DNA from 3 places in the Halomonas sp. AOP7-B1-5 genome. Region 3 is predicted to be linked to each of the others. Evidence: predicted binding sites of a transcription regulator. Region 3 holds the regulator's gene; each other region holds the start of a gene.

Region 1 (5,863 bases), on a different contig from region 3:
GGCAAAAGGACCGCAAAACAGACGCCGCCCGCGCTGAAAAGCCCCCACCAAAGCGGCTCATCGAAGGCTTGTTGGTGGGATGCCGCCTGTGGGCTGCCGGGTTTACTCATGGCTTGCTTGCTCATATTCAGGCCCTCCCCAATAACCAGAAGAACAGCAGCGCGACGACCACCACGCCTGCCCACTGCCCCGCCACGATCATGTTGTCAGGCAGGCTGCGGCCAGCGATGCGCAGCGGCATGACCCGTGGAAACAGCACAAAGAACGTGGCGGCGTGATAAAGGCTGGCGGCAAGCGCCAGAAGGTTCAGCGCCAGCACCACCGGCGAGCCCATGAAGCCCACCCAGCCCTGCCAGCTATCCGCCCCCTGAACGAGCGCCACCATTCCCGCCATCAAACAAAGCAGAAAAAACACCAGCGGCAAAACCGTGGCTTCGCGCAGCATATAAAGTTTGAAAAACCGATGCTTTAGCCACCAGTTGCGTTTCAGTGGCGGCAAGCGTTGCGATGATGTTTTATTCATGCGCCTTCCCCTCGCCGTTCATCTCATCGCCTTTGAACAAGGCGATCAAGGTATGCTTGGCCGCTTCGACCTTGCCCTGGTTCACCGCCGCAGCGGGGTCGACGTGCTTCGGGCACACCTTCGAGCAAAAGCCGACAAAGGTGCAGCTCCACACGCCCTCGTGGCGGTTAAGCTCCGCCATACGCTGCTTTTTGCCGTGGTCGCGGCTGTCCTGGTTGTAACGGTGGGCCAGCGCGATCGCCGCCGGGCCCCGAAACTCCGGGTTGAGCCCGAACTGCGGGCACGCCGAGTAGCAGAGCCCGCAGTTGATGCAGTTGGCGAACTGCTTGTAGCGGGCCAACTGCGCCGGCGACTGGCGATAGGTTTCCGGCGCTTGGGGGTCGAAGGGTTTGACCGGGTCGTCATCGATTAGATAGGGCTTCACCGCCGCCAGGTGCTCGAGAAAGATCTCCATGTCCACGACCAGGTCGCGCTGTACCGGAAAGTGGGCGAGCGGCTCGATACGGATCTCGCCGTCATAATCGCGCAAAAAGGTTTTGCAGCCGAGCTTGGGAATGCCGTTCACCATCACCCCACAGGAGCCGCAGATCGCCATGCGACACGACCAGCGGTAGCTCAGCGTGCTATCCAACTGCTCTTTTATATGGTTGAGGGCGTCCAGTAGCGACGTGCTGTCATCAACCGGCAGCTCAAAGGCCTGCCAGTAGGACTCCGCCGCGTTATCGGGTACGTAGCGCTTAACGCTGATGGTCTTGTTCATACCTTGTCCCCTTTACCGGCGTCCCCATAGGCCCGTTCTGCCGGGGCGGAAAAGCGTACATCGACCTCCTGCCAGTGCAGCCTGGCAGGCGCCTCGCCTTGATAAAATACCTGGCTGTGCTTGAGGTAGTTAACGTCGTCCCGCGTTTGCATCCCTTCGTCCAGACGCTGGTGGGCACCGCGGGATTCACGCCGCTCCAGGGCACCAAGGCACGAGGCTTCGGCGATATCCAGTCCACACCCAAGCTCGAGGCACTCCAAAAGCTCGGTATTGAATATCTTGCTGGCATCGTTGACGCGAATCTCGCGGTAGCGCGCGCGCAGCTTTCGAATTTGTGCCAACGCCTGGGCCATGCTTTCCTCGGTGCGGTAGATACCACAGCCGCTTTCCATGGCCTGCACCATGGCGTGCTTGAGATCCACCCAGTTCTCGCCGCTGCGGTTGCCATCGCAAAGGCGCGCAAGCGTGGCCTGTTGGCGCTCGGCCTGGGCGTGTAGAAGAGCGCTATCGGCCCACTCGGTGTGTGCCGCACGCCGGCTTGCCTGTTCACCGGCCAGGCGGCCAAACACCAGCAGTTCGGTGAGCGAGTTGGAGCCCAGCCGATTGGCGCCATGCAAGCCGACCGAGGCACACTCCCCTGCGGCATAGAGCCCAGTGATCGAGGTTTCGCACTGCGGGTTGGTTTCGATCCCGCCCATGGTGTAGTGAACGGCGGGGCGAATGGGGATGGGTTCCTTCACCGGGTCGACGTTGATATAGGATTTGGCCAGCTCGCAGATGAACGGCAGGCGCTCGAGGATGGTTTTCTCACCCAGGTGGCGAAGGTCGAGATACACCACGTCGCTGTCGCCGAACTTGCCGGTGCGCCCGGCCTGCTGCTCCTGCCAAAACGCCTGGGAAAGCTTGTCCCGCGGGCCCAGCTCCATGTACTTGTTTTCCGGTTGGCCCAGCGGTGTTTCCGGGCCCAGGCCGTAATCCTGCAAGTAACGGTAGCCGTCCTTATTAAGAAGAATCCCGCCTTCGCCGCGGCACGCTTCGGTAATCAGAATGCCGGAACCGGGCAACCCGGTAGGGTGGTACTGCACGAACTCCATATCGCGCAGCGCCACGCCGTGGCGGTAGGCCATCGCCATGCCGTCGCCGGTGACGATGCCCGCATTGGTATTGAAGCGAAACAGGCGCCCGGCGCCGCCGGTGGCCAGAATCACTGCCTTGGCGCGCAGCAGGGTCAGCTCGCCGGTCGCGATTTGCAGCGCAATGACGCCGATGACCGCGCCTTCGTGAACGGCCAGGTCGAGCACGAAATACTCATCAAAGCGCTCGATCTCCGGGTATTTGAGCGAGGTCTGAAAGAGCGTATGCAGCATGTGAAAGCCGGTTTTATCCGCGGCAAACCAGGTGCGGGCGGTTTTCATGCCACCAAAACGGCGCACCTGCACTTGGCCGTCGTCCTTACGACTCCAGGGGCAGCCCCAGCGCTCCATCTGCACCAGCTCCTGGTAGGCATGATGAACGAAATAGTCCACCACGCCCTGCTCGACCAGCCAGTCGCCGCCGGAGACGGTGTCATCGAAGTGTGCCTGGTGAGTGTCGTCGCTGCTGGTAACCGCCGCCGCGCCACCTTCGGCGGCTACGGTATGCGAGCGCATGGGATAGACCTTGGAAAGCATTGCGATGCGCTGCGAGGCGCCCTGCTCTTTGGCAGCCTCGGCCGCGCCTATCGCAGCGCGCAACCCCGCACCGCCGCCCCCTACGATGACAATATCGAAATCCTGCTGGCGCATGGCACCCTCCCGCTGGTCAGGTTAAAAGACTACCGATACAACGCCCTCTTCTGGTTTGAAATTACCATACCCCTGAAAGGCAAAGTATTGATCTCGCACCAATCTAAAGAACTATTGACACACATCAAACAACGGGCAGCGACACACGTATTACAGTCATATCTCCACCCATCGAGACGTTGCGCCGGCGTCTTTCAGGCAGCGCACAAGGAGGCCACTCACCCCCACTTTTTCCTCCCGTGAATGATTTACGGGTAATTTTCTGACCTGACCCGCTATAAGAGAGGGCAACATGACCAGCCGTGCTCAACCCGTGCCGTTATGGAAGTTGTTAGCACCCGTTTTCGTCGCCATCGTCGTTGCCTTGATACCCGCGCCATCGGGACTGGCACCGCATGCGTGGTACTTTTTTGCCATTTTTCTGGGCTGTGTGGTCGGGCTGATACTCGAGCCCCTGCCCGGTGCAGTCATTGGCCTACTCGGGGTGACGCTGGCCGCGCTACTTTCGCAATGGGTACTGTTTTCGCCGGAGCAGATGGCAGTGGAAGGCTTCAATGCGGCCAATCAGGCCTTCGCCTGGGCGGTCTCGGGCTTCACCAACTCGACCGTTTGGCTGATTTTTGGCGCCTTCATGTTTGCCCTTGGCTATGAGAAAACCGGCCTGGGGCGGCGCATCTCGCTTTGGCTGGTGAAATCCATGGGCAAACGCACCCTAACGCTGGGTTACGCGGTCATGATCGCGGATGCGATTCTGGCGCCGTTTACCCCTTCCAACACCGCGCGCAGCGGCGGCACCATCTACCCGGTGATTCGTAACCTGCCGCCGCTTTATGATTCCCACCCCAACGACCCCAGCATGAAGCGCATGGGCAGCTTTTTGATGTGGACGGCCATCGTGTCCACCTGTGTCACAAGCTCCCTGTTTCTGACCGCACTGGCCCCCAACCTGCTGGCCATCGCGCTGACCGAAAGCGCCACCGGCCTGCATATCCACTGGGGGCAGTGGTTCATGGCGGTCGCGCCGGTGGGTATTTTCCTGCTACTCCTGGTGCCCTTGCTGTGCTACTGGCTGTGCGCCCCAGAGGTAAAAGCGGGTAATGAAATTTCCGACTGGGCCGGCCAGGAACTGGCCAAGCTGGGACGCTTGACCCGCCATGAAATCCTTTTGGTCGTCATGGTGGCCACGGCCTTGCTGCTGTGGATCTTCGGCGGCGATATCATTTCGGCGTCCCTGGTGGGCCTGGTGGTCATTTGTGCCATGCTGCTGACCGGCATCATCGACTGGAACGATATTCTCGATAACCGCGCGGCCTGGAATACCTTTGTCTGGTTTGCCACCCTGGTGGCCCTGGCCGGCGGGCTTAGCCAGGTCGGGTTCGTCAACTGGTTCGGTGGCGTGGTCGGCGGGCAGATCAGCGGCTTCAACCCCGTGATGGCCATGGTCGCGCTCACCGTGATTTTCTATCTGCTCCACTACCTGTTTGCCAGCGTCACCGCCCACGTGACGGCTTTACTGCCGGTCATGCTGGCGGCGGCTTCGGGCATCGCGGGGCTGGATATGGAGCTGTTCGTTTTGCTGCTGCTCCCCACGCTCGGTTTCATGGGCATTCTGACTCCTTACGGCACCGGCCCAAGCCCGGTCTACTACGGCAGCGGCTACCTGCCGAGCGGCCTTTGGTGGCGGCTGGGGGCGGTCTTTGGTCTGCTGTTTCTGGTGGTCTGGCTGGCGGTCGGGCTTCCGTGGCTGCTGCTGATCCACTGAGCAAGGGGCCCTTAAAGGAGCGCGCGATACCAGCTTTCCAGCTGCCGCGCGACCTGGCCGGGCTGCTCGGAATGCAGATTGTGCCCCCCTTCGAGGGGGGCATGCGCTATATGGGGCGCCGCCGCTGCCAGGCGTGTCGCCAGGCCGCTGAATTTGGCGTCGTGAAGGCCGGACAGATAGCCGACCGGCAACGAGGTATTCGCCAGCCACGGCCACTGAGAGGGCTGATGCCCCAGCGACGTGGCCCGCAACATGCAAGCTACGGACTTACCAATATTGTGCCCCCGGCGCTTGCACTGCTGGCTGCGCGCCGCGGTGGAGAGATCGGCAAATACGGGCTGCTGGTACCAGTTGGCGAGCACGTTTTGAAGCGGTTCCTGCTCGAAGCGTATTGCCCAGCGTTCATCATGCGCAAGACGCCCCGGCCGCTCGCTTTCGGGTAGCCCGGGGTGGGCACTCTCCAGCCATAGCGCCTGAAGCCCCGGCGGTTGGCGGCTGGCGTGATAAAGCGCCAGCCGCCCGCCCAGAGAATACCCTAGCAAGCAGTAGCGGTCGATGCCCCGGGCGTTCAAGGTATCGCCCAACCAGTGATGAAACGCGTCGAAAGAGCTTACCTGCACGCCGTGGTTCTCGCCGTGGCCGGGCAGGTCCAGTGCCAGCGTCGGGATACCCTTCCCCTCCAACTGGTCACGGACCTTTATCCAGTCGTGCCGGTCGCCTAACAGGCCATGCAGCATTATCAGGATCGGGTTGGAAAAATGGCTGGAAGGATGGTTGGAAGAGTCGCTCACGTCAGGCCTCTCGAATCGCTACGCCCAGGGCCGCCAGCTCATCCGCTACCTGCTGATGAGGCAAGCTGATTTCGATCAGCGTAACGCCGACCTCGAGGGCCTGCTGGTAGGCTGCGGTAAAGGCATCGAGCGAATCCGGCGCGGCGTACGCAAGCCCGAACATCAACGCCGCATGTTCAAAGTTCAGCCCGTGGGGCTGGCGAAAATAGCGCTCCAGCTGCTCGCCTTCTTTGGGCACCGGCA
Region 2 (5,863 bases), on a different contig from region 3:
GAACCCGAGATGCCGCCAAACAGCATCGAAGAGCTTATATTGACCATCCCCAGACCGCCGCGCATCCTCCCCACCATAGCGGAGGCCAGGCGAACAAGCCGGGTTGAAATGCCGCCGTGAAGCATCAGCTCACCGGCGAAAATGAAAAACGGAATCGCCAGTAGCGAAAAAACGGAAATGCCGGATAAGATACGTTGAAAGGCGACAAACAGCGGTAGCCCTTCATACATAAACGCAGCGACAGCGGCCAGCCCAACGGCAAAAGCGACCGGTGCACCTGCGACAAGGCCGAGAAAAAAAATTCCAAACAGTATCATCAGCCCCATGACTTATGCCCTCCCAGCGTTTCGAGACAGTAATCGTTGCACTATATCCGCCCCTGCAAACAGCATGATCAGCACGCCACAAATTACCAGTGGGGCTGCACGCCAGCTTTCAGAGAGACCAATCATTGGAATAGCCCTTTCCATGTTTGTCATGACCAGCTTCCAGCCCTGAGCCACCATAAAACCACCAAATACAAGAATGAAAAGATCCGAGATGTGGTGCATTAATCCGCGCAGAAAAGGAGGAAAGCTCTCTCGAACAAAGTCGATATTCAGATGGCTGTGGTATCTGACGCCGGCAGCGGCGCCCAAACAGGTGATATATACCACTAATATCAGGGAGGTTTGCTCTACCCAGGTTGGCGTGTTGTTAAGCACATAACGTCCAAAGACTAGCCAACCGAAAGTAGCAATAAGAACGACCAGCATGATGCCCGCCACAAGCACGCATAGCTCAGCCATGCCATCCAACACGCGGTCTACAGAGCCTTCTTTTGTCGTGCTTTTTCTACTGCTGGGTGTTTCAAGTTCTATACTCACGACACATTTCCTTTTAATCTTTCGGCGGCATCAAGCCGCCGAAAGGAAGTCATAAGAAAATTATTGAGCGGCTCTGATTTCCTCGATCAGCTCACCCGTGCCCGGGTTATTAGCGATAAAGTTTTCATACATCGGCTCCATCAATGTTTGGAAAGCCGCTTTATCTTCTACTTCATTAATTTCCACGCCGTTATCCAAGATAATCTGACGGCTCTCTTCAGAGCTTTCGACCCACAGCTCACGTTGCATGGTGGAAGCATTCATCGCTTCTTCACGAACGATTTCCTGGTCTTCTTCGGATAACTTGTCCCAACTGGCTTTGGCAACACACAGGCACTCGGGAATAATCAAATGCTCGGTTAAGGAGTAGTATTCCGCCGCTTCGTAGTGGTTGCTGGATTCAAAGGAGGGGTAGTTGTTTTCAGCACCATCCAGAACACCGGTGGTTAAACTCTGGTAAACCTCGCCATACGCCATTGGCGTCGCATTGCCGCCAAGCGCCTCCATCATCTCGACGTAAAGATCGTTATTCATGACCCGGATCTTTAAGCCCTGAACATCTTCTGGGGTGTTGATCGGATGCTTGGTGTTGTAAATGCTGCTGGCGCCTGAATCGAACCAGGAGAGCACTACCAGACCTTTATCTTCCAATGCATCAGCAAAGCGCTGACCAATCTCGCCATCCATTACCGTGTGCATATGGTCTACATCGGTAAATAGGAAAGGTAGCGAGAAAACATTCGTTTCCTTAACAATGGGTCCCATGGGCCCCATATTGAAATTAGCGAAATCCAACGCACCATTGCGGGTTTGCTCAATCGCATCAGACTGATCACCCAGCACGGCATTGTTGTAAACACGGGGGGTAACGCGCCCTTCTGTTTGCTCTTTAACTGCCTCGGCAAAGGCTTCAAGCGCTACCGTATTGGGGTAACCGTCAGGGTGAATATTCCAGCCCCGCCAGTTATCGGCTTGGGCAGAAACAGCAGCGGCTAATAGCGAGACACCCGTTAGGGCAAACAGCGCTTGGCGACGGATAGTTTTTGTTTTCATCACTTAAAACCTCTTATTATTACTTGTGGTTTTTTTCAGCTTTTAGAAAGAACGCGCTACACCAACCAGGCGCTCTAACTGCTGGCGTTGCTCTTGGGTGGGCATGGTTAAAGGCGCACGAACGCTTCCAGCCGGGCGGCCGATAATATCCGCGCCTTCTTTAATCAAGCTAACCGCGTAACCGGCTTTTTGATCACGCAGATCAATAAATGGAATAAAGAAATCGTTCGTGATTCGTTTAACGACGTCTTTATCACCGTTGCGGAGCGCTTTATAAAACGTAACCGCCATATCGGGTACAAAGTTGAATACCGCAGATGAATAGGTATTAACGCCAATTGACAGGTACGCTTCTGCGAAAATCTCTGCCGTAGGCACACCGCCCACATACACTAAGCGATCACCGACCGTTTTAATGATTTTGTTGAGTGCCTGAATATCGCCTTTACCATCTTTCAAACCGATAAGGTTCGAGCAGGCATCCGCGAGTGCTTGCACCGACTCGGCATTCAGAACCCCGTTCCCTCGGTTGTAGTAAATGACGTTGATATCAGTGGCATCACAAATTTGCCGCGCATACTCGACTAATCCATCCTGCGGACACTCTGTCAGGTACGGGGGCATCAACAAAATACCATCGGCACCGGCTTCAGAGGCGGCATCAGCAAAGGCCTTGCCCGCTTCAACACTTAACCCAGCGCTTGCGATTACCGGCAGCTTACCATCGACTACTTCCACCGCTACACGAACAATCTGGCGATACTCTTCAAGCGTCAAATTGAAAAATTCGCCCGTACCACCAGCTACAAACACGGCAGAAATGTCGTGGCTGATAAACCACGCTAAGCGCTCGCGGTAGCTTTTTTCGTCAAATTTTCCGTTCTGATCAAAATCGGTAATGGGAAATGACAGTAGTCCATCTCCAACTGCTTGTATTACTTCTTGTTTGGAAAATTTCACAGAAACGTCCTCATGCTTTCTCATCCATGTTTAATTACATGGCAATAGGTAAAATCGTAGTAAACTAGTTATTTGTCATACATCATACAAACTAGAAAATAATCAACACGCGCAACACCTGCAAGTAAAAAGCTTTAAGCTTCGACCAAAGTGCTAGCGTCTAAAATATCTTTTAAAAACCCAGTAATTTTTTTAAGCAATAAAAACAAGATTTTGCCCTAGAGGGTGCACCTTCATGGAGAACAATAGCCCCTAAGCAATTTTGCCGGAACCAACTTAATATCGGTAGGCATCAAATATTGATGATTAAATCCGGCTTAAAAAGCGGTGAATTAAACTCATCCGGATATCCGCCAGGGTTAGCCAGTACGCGCGTACCGGCATATATAAGATCCACCGGTTCATGAACGTGACCGTGTATCCATAGATCCATTTTGCCCATCAACTGCGGCAGATGAGAGGCAAAGGCTGGGGATAGCGCATCACCTAAATATTGATCAGGAATGCAGTGGTGAAGCGGCGCATGATGGCTGATCACTACCCTGGGACCATCAAACGGCTTGGACAGTTCGCCTTCAAGCCAAGCGAGGGCTTCAGTGTGCAGCTGCTGACTCGCTTGGGGTGTCAACGTCGTGCCCGGTGACGTTTGGATGATTCTGAAATCGGGCATGTAGCGCAGCGCTTTGGACTCGGTATGGGCTGGATTTTTCGTCGGATCACTGGCGTAAAGCGCAAAATCGGTCCAGAGGGTCGTGCCATAAAAGCGTACGCCGTTGAGCGTGACGGCGCGGTTATCCAGCAGTTCGATATCAAGCCGCTTGGCCTCTTTCTTAAGCTCTTCGCGCATCAGCGGCATACAGGTGCCATAGAACTCATGGTTCCCCGGCACAAACAGAATTGGCAGCGTGGGAAACTGCGCCCGTGCCCAGATTAAGCCTTCAGCTTTATGATGAATATCCCCCGCTAACATCACAACATCGGCCTTTACATCGGATAACGGGCGGCTGTCCGCAAAGTGCTCCAAGTGCAGGTCGGATAAAATACGCAGACGCATCCAATCTCCTTAACGGGAAAGCTCTTCGATAAACGAGTCGATAAGCCTGATCACCTGCGCTTCATCTTCGCGGTGAGGGGTGTGGTGAAGGTTTTTAAGTATTTCGCAGTGCGCCGGGCCTTGGATATACCGGGCAATACGTTCCGGCTGGCGGTGCGAGCCATATTCATCTTTCTCGCCGTGCAATACCAATGTGGGGCAATGCACGCGTTCAAGCGCGGGTACCAATGACCAGTTGATGAAGTCAGGATGCAGCCACGTATTAACCCAGGCATCTAACACCCAGCGGGCTTTATGACCGTGATATTTTTCCAGCTTTGAAAACTGTTCTGGCGCTTTAAAAGCGGCTTTTGCCTGTTCGATACCAGAACGTGTACGCGCCTCGTTAGCCGATTGAGCAGCAATCGTAATCAGCCCCAGACACCGTGACGCATAAGCGCCAGCACAGTGAATGGCCATGCAGCCGCCCACGCTATGGCCTAATACAATAAAGCGGTCTATCGCAAGCGCTGCACATAAAGCGGCAAAATCAGTGCCGGGTTCATCGTCAATAAAGCTCAACGGTGGCGGCTCAAGACAGGCGCTCGATTGACCAAACCCCAGCCGGTCATAGGCAATAACGCGGTGTCGGGTCTTTTCGCATAGCGCTGCTGGAAAGCTACGCCATAAGGCGGTACAGCCGAGAGAGTCGTGTAATAAAATAATCGGTGTATCAGAACTCAGCGCCGAGGGTTCCCAGCTGCGTGCAAACAGGTGTCCGTGAGACAATGACACCCAGTGGTCGTGATAAGCGATTGATGAGGTCATGGCGTAGCTCTATTGTTATTAAGCCTTTTTAAAACATATGTTGAAGACATAAGCTATGTGCCTAAACCAACATAGCACGTCGAGATATTCCGCAAAAACAATCTGCCAAAACAATCTGCCAAAACAATTTTTCAAAGACTATCTATCAAAAATTGTCTATCAAAATCTATCTATCAAAACCTATCCATCACAACACTGCATAACCACTTAGCATTTTAAGAAGCAATTCTGCAGCAAGTAGACGACTTCATCTATGCGTCTGTTTAAGCCGTCCTTGGCCGGATAAAGTGCGGCAGACGCTATGTGTCAGTCATTTACCTTGCGCGGCATTTTAAGAGCCAGTGAGAACGGTCGTTCCTTGCGACACTTGACAAAGCGCTTTACAGATATCACACGCGCTCTCCCCCCGACCCATCAGTTAATTCTACTATCGTGAGTTTTCAAGCCCACAGAACCTAGCGGCTCAGAACCCATTTTTTGCCATTTCCTCTCCTCGCATCCACTTTTCCACCTACGTGCATAATCTATCGAACGGAGCTTTCACACCCCTGCTGCATCGCAGCAAAAAACCGCTACACTTTACGAAGTACCCTATCTGGAGAATCCCACGATGGCCTTCCCGCTAATTCCTACTTCTTACGATGGTGATGTTCTACCCTTCTGGAGGCTCCAAGCATTATGGCAACGCACCTCCATGGAGCACTGAAAGCACACCTAGGCTAAGCATTTGGTTTTAAATGTAGTGTGATAAGAATAATCACCGGGACCAGAGCTTTTTTTGGCTCCGTGAATTATTTATGAAAAGCTTTTCCATTCAACGATGTAAGCAATTGCTTACAAGCGATGGTCATTTACCTACACCTTTTTGGCTAGCTCTGTGCTTAAAAAGCGCCTACTATCTAGCTTCGCAAGCCAATGCTGCGTCGCACAATAGAAAGTTTCATAACAAGGATATTAGATAACCTTCACAACAGGAGTGCATGCCATGCAACACTCAGCAACTCAATATTCGGCAACCAGCGCCTACATTATGGAAGTATGGGCACAACATGCCCTAAAGCAGCGCGCAGCGTTTGATGCGCTGGCTGCCTACATGCTCAAGCTGTAAGCGCTTTACAATGAT
Region 3 (5,863 bases):
GCTCAATGCGCTAGTGCTAAAAGGCTGCACGCAGGCAACGTCATTGGATCAGATCGCCCATTTTTCATTGGTGACGGTGACTCCTGAGCAGTATCTTTTTGAAGCATTGGTGTTAATGACCCGGCATAAAGTTACCCGGGTTGTTGTGATAGAGCAGTCAGTACTCAAGGGCGTGGTTGAAATCACCGATGTCCTGAGCTTTTTCTCCAGCCGAAGCTACGTGGTGAGCCTACAGGTGGAGCAGGCCAACGATTTACAGTCGTTGTCGATGGCAAGCCAACGCACTCCAGAGCTGGTTCGGGCGCTAATGGCGCAAGGTGTCAAGCTGCGTTTTGCGATGGATCTTCTGGCAGCGCTTAATGGTCGGATAATGAGCAAGGCCTGGGAATTTATCATTAATGAGCAGCACTATCACGACAGCTGCCTAATGGTGATGGGCAGTGAAGGGCGCGGGGAGCAGATTCTTAAAACGGATCAGGATAACGGACTGATTTTAGATGACGATGCCCAGTGGCCCGGTGTAGCAGGTGATATGCAGCGCCTTACCGATACCCTGATAACGTTGGGCTACCCGCCTTGCCCCGGCAATATTATGGTATCTAATCCGCAGTGGGTTGCCAGCGTCTCACAATGGAAAAAACGTATCGCCAAATGGGCGCGCGAGCGCGATGGCGATAGCCTGATGAAGCTTGCCATTATGCTGGATGCCCATTCGGTCGCGGGCAATCCACGCTTGCTGGAAAGCGTGCGCGAGACCTTGTTTGAACGCTGTGCGGGAGATGAGATTCTGCTGTCCTACTTTGCTCGGCCGGCGCTGCGCTTTGCAACGCCCTTGACTCTGTTTGGCTCACTTAAAAAGCCTCAGCACGGCATCGATATCAAGAAAGGCGGCATCTTTCCGATTGTACATGGTGTGCGCACCATGGCGCTGGAACGACGTATTAATGTGACCTCGACCCAGGGGCGGCTGGAGGCGCTGGCTGATGATGGCCGCCTTGAACACCGGGTGGCCGATGACCTGGGCGAAGCGCTGGCGCTATTTACCGAGCTGCGTCTCAAGCAGCAGCTTAGTGAGCAGAAGGTTAGCGGTCACTCCAACCGCGTTGTGGTGCAAGAGCTATCATCGCTGGAAAGAGATGTGTTGCGTGAGTCGCTGCATATCGTTAAAGATTTCAAACAGCGCCTCTCCCACCGTTACCACTTAGAGTACTCATGAGCCGCGCTATGCAGGGAATCGACAAATACCTCACGCTGGTGGGGCGCTCGTTGCGGGCGTTATTCAAGCGTGAACGTGAACGTCGCCGCTATGCCAACTCTCCCTACGCCTGGTTATTCCAACCCTATATGGGTGAAGAGCTGGTGGCGTTGGCCTGTCAGGTGACGCCAGGAGAAACCCCCGTTTTAAGCTTTGCCGCTGTGGTATTGAATCAACAACAAATTCATACCAGCAGCGCCTGGGTGGCAACGCTTGCCGACCTGCAGGCCGCTGACAAGACGACGCTGCGTCGTCATCGAAAGCTTTATAATACCGAGACGGCATTATCGCCAAGTACCGATACGCTACGCGCGCTGGCCGAATTTATTGGCAATCGGCCGCTGATTGGCTGGCAGCTGGATCAGCAGTTGGCCGCCCTTAACAGCGCATTTAGAATCCACCTGGGGTTTGGGCTGCCCAATGCTCAGATTGATGTGGCCAAACTGCATCAGCGTCAGCTGCGTCGCCTACATCCGCTGGTCGAGTCACCTAGCCAGTTTTCCGAAGCGCTAGCATGTTGGCAAGTTCCCGCTACCTCGACAAGCGGTTTATTGGGCAAAGCCACCGCCAGCGCTCTGCTGTATATGCGCTTACAGCGTGATATGACGTAATCTGGTCAGCTTCTAGTATGCAGATAACGTGATTTTGCCAGTTGGGCGAAGGGCGGGAGTCTTGTTAGAATAGCCGCTGCTCCTTCTACCATTGGCAGTGCTTATATCATGCAACACCTCGATCATTTTGACCCCGCCACGTCGACCGCTGCGCAGGCGTGCGACCTATCGGGCCAGCCCGAGCCTGACGACGCCAAACAAAAGCGTGAATTCAATAAGTTGCAAAAGCGGCTGCGGCGTGAAGTGGGTAATGCCATCATTGATTACCAAATGATTAATGAGGGTGACCGCGTGATGGTCTGCCTGTCAGGTGGTAAAGACAGCTACACCATGCTGGAAATTCTGCGCAGCCTGCAGCGCAATGCGCCGGTGAATTTTTCGCTGGTGGCGGTCAATATGGATCAAAAACAGCCCGGTTTCCCTGAGCATGTGTTGCCACGCTATCTGGATAAGCTCGGCGTGGAATACCACATATTGGAGCGCGACACGTACTCGGTGGTGAAGGAGAAAACCCCCGAAGGCAAGACGACCTGCGCGCTGTGTTCACGCTTACGGCGCGGATCGCTTTACGGGTTTGCTGAAGAGATTGGGGCGAATAAAATTGCGCTGGGCCATCACCGTGAAGATATTCTGGAAACGTTATTTCTGAATATGTTTTTTGGCGGCACCTTGAAGTCGATGCCGCCCAAACTGCTCTCCGATGACGGTAAAAATATCGTGATTCGTCCGTTGGCCTACTGCAAAGAAGCCGATATTGCGGAGTTTTCCCGACTGATGGCATTTCCCATCATTCCCTGCAACCTGTGTGGTTCGCAGCCCAATATGCAACGTCAGGTCGTCAAGGAAATGCTTGCCGAGTGGGACAAGAAGCACCCCGGCCGCCTGGAAAGCATGTTCAAGGCGGTCACCAACGTTGCCCCTTCACAGCTGGCCGACCGTGAGCTATTTGATTTCCAAGGACTTGAAGCCAAGCAGGAGGCGCTAATGGCTAGCCGCATTCAAACGTTTAATGCGAATTGATCGTTTGATCATCCTCTTCGCTAAGCGTAATCAAGCGCTGCATATCGAGAATATTGACCTCTCGTCCAGAGACGGCCACCACTTTGTGCTGCTGAAAGCGGCTTAAAATACGGCTGACCGTCTCGACGGCCAATCCCAGATAGTTGCCTATGTCGGCTCGCGCCATGGATAGCCGAAAGCTGTAAGGCGAGTAGCCCCGACGTCGAAAGCGTTCCGACAGCGTAAGTAAGAAGCTTGCCAGCCGTTGGTCGGCGGTCTTGCGCGATAAAAGCCGCATCATGCGCCGGTCATCGCGAAGCTCCTTACTCATACTGCGATACAGCTGGCCGCGCAGCTCAGGGAGTTCCTCGGAAAGTGAATCCAGACGATCAAACGGGATCTCGCAAATGGTCGTGGTTTCCAGCGCAATCACGCTGCCGGGATAGTGCTCTTCATCGATGCCGTCCAGGCCTACCAGCTCGCTGGGCAGAAAGAAATTGGTAAGCTGGTCGTTACCGTTACCCTCGCTGGTCACCTGCTTCAAGCTGCCCGAGCGTACCGCGTAGACACTGGTAAAGCGGTCACCTTGGCGAAAAAGCGGCTCGCCTTTTTTAAGCGGAGCCCGGCGCCGGATAATGGCGTCAAACTGCCCCATATCTTCAAGCTCAAGCGCGAGCGGCAGACACAGCGAGCTTAGGCTGCAGGTCTGGCAACGTGCCTCTTGCAGAAGCGCACGTCGTTGGCTTGCAGGTGGTGGCATTGAGTCTCTCCCAGGTTCCGTCTTTTTTGCTCAAAGGGTGTTGGCTACGCGCGCTCAGCCCGCTAGACCATTTTCGAATAGCGCTTGCCTGACTGCTCTGGCAAACAGGCATCAAACGCCATGGCTAATTGACGAATCAGCAAACGACCCATTGGCGTTGCGTTAAGCGTATCACCCTGGCGGATGATTAACCCATCCTGCTCAGCAGGGTGTAGCTGTTCTAACGCAAGTGAAAAATAATCGGCAGCATCAATCTGCCAGCGTTGGCTAATGGCGGCTAAATCCAGGCGCATATCGCACATTAAGCGTTCGATAACGTCGGCCCTTATTAGATCATCCTTACTTAATCTTAGGCCTTTCACGGTCGCTAGTCGACCTTGGTCCAAGGCGTTTTCATAGCTGGCTAAGTCGACTGGGTTTTGCGCGTAGCTATCGCCTATATGTGAAATAGCCGATACCCCGAGCCCAATCAAATCGCATTTAGCATGGCTTGAATAGCCTTGGAAATTACGCTGCAGCGTCCCGTTGGCCTGGGCAAGCGCCAGGCTGTCTTCAGGCTTGGCAAAATGATCCATGCCGATATGCACGTAACCAGCGGCCGTTAGCATCTCGATGGTGGTACGCAAGATCGAAAGCTTTTCATCAGCGCCCGGCAGGTCGTCAACATTAATGCGCCGCTGGGGCTTAAACCTCGTGGGTAGATGCGCGTAGTTAAACACCGATAAGCGCGCCGGACTCAGCTCAATCACTTGCGCTAACGTCTCGGCAAAACTCTTTTCGGTCTGAAAGGGCAGGCCATAGATTAAGTCGAGATTGAGCGAACGAAACCCCAAGCGGTGCGCTTCATCCATCAGCGTTTCGGTAAGTACGCGCGGCTGGTGACGATTGATCGCTTTTTGAACGCGCGGATCCAGATCCTGCACGCCCAGGCTTAGGCGGTTAAAGCCCAATGACTGCAAATGGCGTAGGGTAAAGACATCGGCCTCACGCGGATCGATTTCGATTGCATAATCGCGGTCAGGGGCGTTTGAAAGCCCGAACCGGGCATCCAGGCGGTCGATCAGATCGCCCATCTGTGCCAGCGAAAGAAACGTCGGCGTTCCGCCACCCCAGTGCAGCTGTTTAACGGGTCGTGAAGTATCCAGGTGGCGCGCGGTGAGGACCATTTCACGGTCCAGGCGGGAGAGGTAAGGCTCCGCCAGGGCGGTGTTTTTAGTGGCGATTTTATTGCATGCGCAGTAAAAGCAAATTTTGCGACAGAATGGCACGTGAACGTACAGTGAAAGTGGCCGTCGGCTGGCGTTGCTCTGCTCAAGCGCTTGAATCACGTTATCCGCTGTAAAACCTTCATGAAAAGCCAGCGCGGTTGGATAGGACGTGTATCGAGGGCCGCTTTTATCATAGCGGCGTAGTAACGCTTCATCCCAATGGGCGCTAGGTAATCCGGCAGGTGTAACGGGCAGGGAGGCCGCAGTGGCATGAACGGACATGGAAACGCCTCCGGTAGCTTAGAAATAAAACTCTACCTATAGCCTACCGCCGTTACGGCCAGAAAGTGTTGAGCTACGTCAATGATTGGTGTGCGAGTGGGAATGAGGTTGGGAGTCGGAGTGTGAGGGCACATGGTCGTGACCACCTAGATGAGCATTGAGCGTCCATAGCTGCCATAAGGCAAAGGCAATAATGGTCAGCGCTGCTAGGGTTCGGGTCGCCGGGTGGCGGATAAGGTGGCTAAGTTTGTGAGCCGCTAGCCCAGTGGCCAGTAGCGCGGGCAGGGTGCCCAGACCAAATGCCCCCATCAACAGCGCGCCTTGAAGCGGCTGGGCGATTGCCAGGCTCCACGCCAGCATTGAGTAAACTAATCCACAGGGCAGCCAGCCCCATATAGCGCCTAGGGCAAATGCCTGGGGAAAATGGACTACCGGCATCAAACGCCGCCCAACGGGTTCAAGGTGGCGCCATAGGCGCTTTCCTACGGCTTCGACACGTAAAAGCCCCTTCCACCAGTTGGCGATGTAGAGCGCCATTAAAATCAGCATTAGCGCCGCCAACCCCTGCAGTATCAGGCGGGCTAAGGGAGAAAGCGAAATCAGCGTGCCGAAGGCGGCGACTAAAGTGCCTGCGGCCATATAGCTTGTAATGCGGCCCAGGTTGTAGCTCAACAGCAGGCCGCCCATACGTGCTGGGCGGCGCATGCTGGGCGGTACGGCAAAGGTCAACGCGCTCATGATTCCCCCG

Evidence for each region. Region 3 encodes FNR, which switches genes on or off when oxygen is low (the NO sensors DNR and NnrR bind a similar motif). Its sites were predicted from a motif close to TTGATNTANATCAA; they were not measured.
Region 1: a site for FNR is predicted at 3,182-3,195, ahead of frdA (fumarate reductase (quinol) flavoprotein subunit). Genes of this name have one in related genera too.
Region 2: a site for FNR is predicted at 2,952-2,965, ahead of kdgD (5-dehydro-4-deoxyglucarate dehydratase). Genes of this name have one in related genera too.

What each region holds. Positions count from the first base shown of each region.
Region 1 covers NZ_JBQTDC010000004.1:48,548-54,410, forward strand. The annotation lists gene frdD (fumarate reductase subunit FrdD) at 1-125, opposite strand, end outside; gene ACT3XD_RS03470 (fumarate reductase subunit C) at 128-523, opposite strand; gene ACT3XD_RS03475 (succinate dehydrogenase/fumarate reductase iron-sulfur subunit) at 516-1,283, opposite strand; gene frdA (fumarate reductase (quinol) flavoprotein subunit) at 1,280-3,067, opposite strand; gene ACT3XD_RS03485 (anion permease) at 3,360-4,829, shown strand; gene menH (2-succinyl-6-hydroxy-2,4-cyclohexadiene-1-carboxylate synthase) at 4,841-5,620, opposite strand; gene menD (2-succinyl-5-enolpyruvyl-6-hydroxy-3-cyclohexene-1-carboxylic-acid synthase) at 5,622-5,863, opposite strand, start outside.
Region 2 covers NZ_JBQTDC010000039.1:24,917-30,779, forward strand. The annotation lists gene ACT3XD_RS16175 (TRAP transporter large permease) at 1-326, opposite strand, end outside; gene ACT3XD_RS16180 (TRAP transporter small permease) at 330-866, opposite strand; gene ACT3XD_RS16185 (TRAP transporter substrate-binding protein) at 927-1,919, opposite strand; gene kdgD (5-dehydro-4-deoxyglucarate dehydratase) at 1,962-2,879, opposite strand; gene ACT3XD_RS16195 (metallophosphoesterase) at 3,172-3,933, opposite strand; gene ACT3XD_RS16200 (alpha/beta fold hydrolase) at 3,943-4,740, opposite strand; gene ACT3XD_RS16205 (hypothetical protein) at 5,726-5,848, shown strand.
Region 3 covers NZ_JBQTDC010000036.1:10,543-16,405, reverse strand. The annotation lists gene ACT3XD_RS15595 (DUF294 nucleotidyltransferase-like domain-containing protein) at 1-1,216, shown strand, start outside; gene ACT3XD_RS15590 (DNA polymerase III subunit epsilon) at 1,213-1,866, shown strand; gene ttcA (tRNA 2-thiocytidine(32) synthetase TtcA) at 1,975-2,886, shown strand; gene fnr (fumarate/nitrate reduction transcriptional regulator Fnr) at 2,873-3,625, opposite strand; gene hemN (oxygen-independent coproporphyrinogen III oxidase) at 3,688-5,115, opposite strand; gene ACT3XD_RS15570 (sulfite exporter TauE/SafE family protein) at 5,194-5,863, opposite strand, start outside.